DNA from 2 places in the Desulforamulus ruminis DSM 2154 genome. Region 2 is predicted to be linked to the other one. Evidence: riboswitches for the same ligand, from Rfam matches in the RefSeq annotation. Region 2 holds a riboswitch; the other holds the start of a gene.
What was found. A riboswitch is a leader RNA that binds a small molecule or an ion and turns the genes downstream of it on or off. The one in region 2 is predicted to bind molybdenum cofactor.

Region 1 (3,416 bases), 130 kb from region 2:
TTCAAGAGGTATTTCCTTATACATTGTGGCTCCCCCATTTATTTTAGCTTCTCTCCTTTTAAATCCAGTTTAAAGCTATTGGTGGGTAATCCATAATCCATAAACAAATCAATCTTTTACTTGCCAAACTTCTAAAAGGATTTAGCATAACATTAAAGAATGTTCTTTCATAATCTCTTGTCACAAAACTTAAAATTTGTTAATATCAGTAAGAAAACATGTCAACATTTAATGATATAGATCATTCGCACGGCAGGCTTTCATCTGCCCTAATTTTTATGCTTCTATTTTTAGGGGTTTTGCAATAAATTTTCTTAAGCTTCCTTACCAAAACCCCCAATCCGCTCTCGCCCTCCTTTCTCCCGGTATCGAAGGACTGCCGCCGTCGATTCTAGGCAATAAAGTTATGGGAGCAGTTGGTATTTTTAACCTATTTATAGCTAGTTTAATGCTTCTGAGAAAGCAAGTCAATCATAATATGTTTCTGAGAATTATGATTATTGAAAAAATGTTTCTGAGAAGGAATGTACATGAATATTTCGCAGAGGTTTAAGTTAATAAGAGAAACTCTTGGTTTAACACAGACATTGATGGCTCAGGACTTAGGCATCGATAGAAGCCATGTTGGAAACATCGAAAACGCTTCTAAAAAAGCATCCGACTCTTTACTTAAACATATTTGTGCCCGGTATGGTGTCTCAGAATCATGGTTGAAGACTGGCGAAGGAGAAATGTTTACATCTCCTGAGGATAGAATGAAGAAATTGTTAGAACAGCTAAACAGCCAGCCCTCCGTTCATTCCTATTACAGCTTCTTGGTTGACCACCGGCTACCGTTGCAGGAAAGTCTGCCGCATCACCTGCAAATTCAGGCTGACTTGTTGGAGCAAAGAAAGGAAGCTATTCGAGAAGAGCTTGAGGTGCGGTTGGAAAAGCAAAAGCAGGCTACCGATATCTCGGCAGAAAATATATCATCTTTTGTCCAGCAGATCCTACCGGGTGAAGCGGACGAAAAAGAACTTGAAGAAATGAAAAACATCCTGGAAATTCTCTTTAACGCTAGCCCCTCTTATAGAGAGTGGGCTAAAATACAATTTAAATACGCCTTTCCGGAAACAATTCTCGCCCAAGCCCGGACTCAATTACAGCAGCAAAAACTAAAAAACGACAAAAAATAATACCTGATCCCGCAGTACACTTTAACCAAAAGAAGGCTCCGGTAATTAAAACGGAGCCTTCTTTTGGTCACTGTTATTAAAATAAAAGGTTCGATAATAAATTACAAACCCGAATAAGCCTTTCGTTCTCAGGTCCATTATGTCGTCGACCGGCAAAACTTAATTAACTAGTCTTGTACTGTTTTAATAAATTTACTAAACTATCCATGGTAGTATAAAAATCTTTCGTCAATGGTTTCTCTGAGGCATTGCAAACCAACTGGTTGGTCACGTTAATAATATTTTTGTTCAAAATATCATCATTGATTAGCGTGGCCATATCTGCAATGACTAAAGATAAGGTTAAAATGGCTTCTGTATCCTGAATCTCTGTTGTCATCATGTCGCCTCCGGCCGTAAAGTTATATCCCACACAAAAATTAAGGTTGGCGGGTGCCTTAAAGAAAGCAGCACAAACCAACCCTAGTAACAGGTGGAATGTTCTCCTTTCCAAAGGGAGGCTAACCCGTTTCCCGATTAACCCTTATACGGCCATAACACCATCACATTACGCATTAGGCACTATGGCTCGGAGAACGCTATAAATAGAAGAACCGCACACAAATGTGCGGTTACGGCATGGCTAAATAAACCTACCATCCTTTCCACACGGGAGGCACATCCGTTTCCAGATGAACCCTAACGGCCGGGGAACCATAATCTCATATCACAGGTTCAAAGGCTCGGAGGTAATATTAAGGAATTTTTTCATGTCTTACAATGAATTACTTTATATACGCATAATATAAGTTATACTTATTTCCATTATGGCAAAAAAAGACACATCTGGCAACAGTTATATTTTTTATATTGCCTGAAAAAAATAACAATTTTTGATTAGGATCGACAATTTATTTAAGCACCTTATAATCCGGCGGATAAAAGAGCAAAACAAAACCGAGTCTTCGCTGACTCGGTTTTGTTTTGCTCTAATTTACATCACAGCAGGTGGACTTTATCCCCTTAATCAATTCTTTCTCTACCATTGATAAATGGTGGCGATTGGACCATATAATGGCAATGGTAATATCCAGAGGGACATCACTAATGGGAACGGTTACGATCTCATTGGATCTGCCGTATTCCTCAGCCATAAATCTAGGAATAAAAGCGGCACAATCCCGGTGTAGCAGTACCTTTTCCAACATTTCCAAATTATCTACCCGAAATAAAACGTCAAGATCGCCGTGCTTCCTTAAGATACTGGATATCCCGCAATTGGTTACATACTCTGTATTGTATAAAACAATTGGCTGGGACATGGCTTCCTTCAGGGTAATGGATTCTTTGCCTGAAATGGGGCTTTGTTTTCCGACAATTAATACCAGTTCATCTACAAATAGTTCTCTTAGCTTGACGTCTTTTGCCTGTATAAGCTCATCGGTTTTTAAAATCACACCAAAATCTGCTTTACCCGATTGGATATCCCGAAGTATATTATTGGACTCGCCCACTTTTATAAATATGTTTACTTTGGGGTGATTGTATTTAAAATTCGTAAGAACCTCCGGCATAATGGTAATATTGACGCCTGGCTCCACCGCTATTGAAATATTGCCATTCAGTTCCAGGTCGTTGCTTTTAGCAATTTGCTTAATTTCCTCAACACTTTCAATGATTTCTTTGGCCTTCTGAATAATGGTTTCTCCTATTTCAGTGGGAGAAACGCCATGATTGGTTCTTTTTAATAGATGAACCCCTAATTCATCTTCCAGCTTACTTATGGCCGCACTTAACGCCGGCTGCGAAATATGCGCCCGTTCGGCAGCCAGGGAAATTGTCTTTGATTGGTATATCTCAACAAGATAATAGAGTTGTTCTAAACGCATCTCATCACCCCAATTCTAAAAAACATATTTTAAAAAGCATACTATATCTGCCCTATGAATGAAAGTTCCTTTTGTTCTTTCAAAATGTCGGAATATTATTTGGCAGCCGTCCATGGGATTTTTTGAATTCTAATATTATTATACCCCGGGAGGATGTCTTTTTATATGGAAGGTTTTTTGCTGTATTCCGGTACCTCTTCTGTTTCTGTTTGTAATATGATAATCCCCGCAATAATACTGGCACTGCCCAGCAATTGTACGGCTGAAAGTTTTTCACTTAAAATTAGCCAAGCAAACCCGATGGTAAAGGCCAGTTCAATGGTGCTGATGATGGATGTCCGGCTCGCTCCTAACTTTGCCAAGCCCATTA
Region 2 (3,416 bases):
TATCTACGGCCGGTCCCACGGTCAGTTTTTTGGTTTTATCAATGACTAACTCCACAATCCGATCATAAACGTCATCTAAAATAATGGCCCGGGAGCAAGCAGAACATTTCTGTCCCTGGAAGCCAAAAGCAGATGCAACAATAGCCGCCGCCGCTTCTTCTAAGTCGGAACTGCTGTCCACAATGATGGCATCCTTGCCGCCCATTTCCGCCACGACCCGTTTTATAGCCTTCTGTCCAGGGACCATTTTGGCTGCCAATTCGCTAATTCTTAATCCCACTTCCTTGGAACCGGTAAAATTAATAAAACGAATTTGGGGACTGCTCACAAGATAGTCTCCAATGGCTCCCCCGCTGCCGGGCAAGTAATTCACCACTCCGTCGGGCAAACCGGCTTCCTGAAGGATTTCAATAAATTTAGCTGCAATAACAGGAGTATTGCTGGCGGGCTTAAGCACCACCGTATTCCCTGTCACAATGGCGGCAGCGGTCATGCCCGCCATGATGGCCAGGGGGAAATTCCAGGGAGGAATTACTAACCCTACACCCAGCGGTATATATTTCAGTCTGTTGTCTTCACCGAAAATCCGCACCAGGGGCTGCGGTTCTGCCAGACGGCACATCTCCCGGCCGTAAAACTCTAAAAAGTCAATGGCTTCGGCCGTATCCCCGTCTGCTTCGGCCCAGTTTTTACCGGCTTCAAAAACCATCCAGGCGGACAGTTCCATCTTTCTTCTTCTCATAATCGCCGCAGCCTTAAAAAGATAGCGGGCCCTCTCCTCAGGCTTTACTCTGGACCATCTGGCAAAGGCCTCCTGGGCACTTTCCAGAGCCAATTTAGCCTCCTGCAGGGATGCCTTGGCTACATAGCCAACCACCTGATCCGAGGCTGAAGGATTGAGGGAAATAACTTCTTCACCGGTCTCAACGGCTTTGCCGTTAATAATAAGGGGATAACGGCTGCCTAATTTAGCTTTCACTTCTTGCAGTGCCTTCTTAAAACTGTCTGCCACCTTTTCATTGCTAAAATCTAAAAAAGGTTCATTTTTGTAATCTGTTAGCATTTATTCACCCCGTCTATATTGTTAATAGTGTGGCCAAACCGCAACAGTACTTACGCTCTGTTTTGCATCTTGGTCTGGTACCTGTAAATCAGCTTGTAATTCTTCTTATATTGAACTACATAAATTCCGGGCCTGGGATATACCGGGGAATCCAAATAAGTGTAAAGAAGACGATTGATGATTTGCTGCCGCCCGGCAGCTACCGGCATCCCTGTTGGATAATAAAAAGAAACGACCATCCCCCTTTGGCCAAATAGCCTTTCATCTCTGACCAGCCACCCTTCATCAGCCATCTGGGAAAATTCCAAATACATGTCAAAAACTCGCTCAAAGAAACCGCCCAACGCCATGGCAATGGCACGGATTTCCCCTTCTCCCTCACTATAATAACCAATGGCTTCCCCAGGATAAAATGAAACCAGTAGCTTGCCAAACCTTTCCATAGGCCAACCGCCTTTCTTAATCAACAGGGCTGGTTCGTGTTTTTCAGGAAAGCAACACAAACCAGCCTGTAGATAACAGGCGGGAAAATGCTCTCCTTTCCAACAGGGAGGCTAATCCATTTCCAGATTAACCCTAACGGCCAAAATACCTTGACATAAATGTTTTAGGTAGGATGGCTCGGAGAAAATTATATTAAATTAAAAAACCGCACGAGGTGCGGTAAAAGACACAAGAAAAACACTTACCATCCTTTCCGCACGGGAGGCTTACCCGTTTCCAGATAAACCCTATGGGCCTGGGAACCATAATCTGCCATCCCAGGTTCCAAGGCTCGGAGGTAATTCGTTGAGCTTATTTATAGTTTATTCTACATGGATTGCATTAATCCTCTTTGTAAAATTAAAATACAAATTATTTTTTATGTGGATCGTTTATTACAAATCTTTAGACGGAAATGTTGTGGCAACACTCCGGCATCTTAATAATTCTTTTACCTCTCCCTTTTCCATGGAAATAATCTGATCCCCTAAAAATTTTGCTTCTTCCTCGTCGTGGGTTACCAGAACAAAAGGGATTTTCCATTGACGGTGCAGATTTTTAAGCTCCTGTCTTAAATTTAACCTGGTTTCTTTATCTAAGGCGCTGAGGGGTTCATCCAACAACAACAATCGGGGCTGAACCGCCAAAGCCCTGGCCAGGGCCACCCGCTGCCTTTCTCCCCCGGAGAGCTGCCTTGGATAGCGGTCCATGAGATGTCCTACCCCAAAGGAATTAAGCAGTTCTAAAGGGTCCAGGGTTTTTGCCGTTTTCTTCTTGGTACTGTTAAGTCCGTATAAAACATTTTTCTTTACCGTCATATGGGGGAATAAAGCATAGTCCTGAAAAAGGTAGCCGATATTTCTAAGCCTTGTGGGAATATTGATTTTTTCCTCGGAGGAAAAAACCACCTGATTATTTATTTTAACAAAACCGGATGAAGGGTTGCGCAAACCCGCCAGGCAGTGTAAAACCGTTGTTTTTCCGGAACCGGAAGGACCCCACAGCACGACAATCTGGTTGCTGACTTTTAGTTCAACTTGTAAGTTAAAGTGCCAAAGTTTTTTGTTAATAGAGGCTTCCAACATTACATCACCGTACTTTAATAATTTTGCCTTTTAGCCCACCGGTTAACCCAGAAAATAACTAAGAAACTAAATACCGTTACAATGGCCACCAGGGTTCTGGCGGTAGCGTCGTCTCCGGCGTCCACTGCAAAGAAAATGGCCACCGGGATGGTGGAGGTTTTTCCCGGGATGTTTCCCGCCACCATTAGTGTAGCGCCAAATTCACCCAAAGCCCGGGCAAAGGAGAGCACCAATCCGGCTACAATTCCCGGCCAGGCCAGGGGGAGGGTGATGGTAAGAAATATTCTTACCTCACCGGCTCCCAGGGTCCTGGCGGCTTTCTCATAATTTACGTCTACACTTTTAAACGCAGCTTTGGCACTCTGGTACATTAACGGGAAAGCTACCACGGTAGCAGCTAAAACAGCCGCCCACCAGGTGAAGATTAAAGAAATTCCCATATTGGCCAGGATTTTACCCAGAAATCCGTTCTTACCAATCAGCATAAGCAGGCCGTAACCAATCACCGAAGGCGGCAGCACCATGGGCAAGGTAATGGCCGCTTCCAGTAAGTCTTTTCCGGGGAACTCCCATCTGGCCATAAGGCGGGACAGAGGCAGCCCGAAGAGGATGACAATAATGACTGCGATGAGTGCCGTTTTTAAGGAAAGTAATACAGGAGACCAGTCAGACAGTTCTATAAACATCTTAATACCATAGGGTTACTTTATTGGTTTAAAACCATATTTTTCAAATACCTGGGCTGCCTCATCGCTGGACAGGAAAGCTGCAAAATCCTCTACAGC

Region 1: linked by a shared signal. The riboswitch ahead of DESRU_RS02145 (hypothetical protein) and the one ahead of DESRU_RS02735 (hypothetical protein) in region 2 are both predicted to bind molybdenum cofactor.

What each region holds. Positions count from the first base shown of each region.
Region 1 is NC_015589.1:417,718-421,133, reverse strand. Features, by position in the region: gene DESRU_RS02155 (molybdopterin molybdotransferase MoeA) at 1-24, opposite strand, end outside; gene DESRU_RS19680 (helix-turn-helix domain-containing protein) at 531-1,178, shown strand; gene DESRU_RS02145 (hypothetical protein) at 1,342-1,560, opposite strand; molybdenum cofactor riboswitch at 1,645-1,764, opposite strand; molybdenum cofactor riboswitch at 1,800-1,918, opposite strand; gene DESRU_RS02140 (LysR family transcriptional regulator) at 2,147-3,046, opposite strand; gene DESRU_RS02135 (DMT family transporter) at 3,208-3,416, opposite strand, start outside.
Region 2 is NC_015589.1:552,332-555,747, reverse strand. Features, by position in the region: gene pruA (L-glutamate gamma-semialdehyde dehydrogenase) at 1-1,063, opposite strand, end outside; gene DESRU_RS02735 (hypothetical protein) at 1,114-1,530, opposite strand; molybdenum cofactor riboswitch at 1,583-1,702, opposite strand; molybdenum cofactor riboswitch at 1,738-1,856, opposite strand; gene DESRU_RS02730 (ATP-binding cassette domain-containing protein) at 1,942-2,631, opposite strand; gene modB (molybdate ABC transporter permease subunit) at 2,646-3,317, opposite strand; gene modA (molybdate ABC transporter substrate-binding protein) at 3,333-3,416, opposite strand, start outside.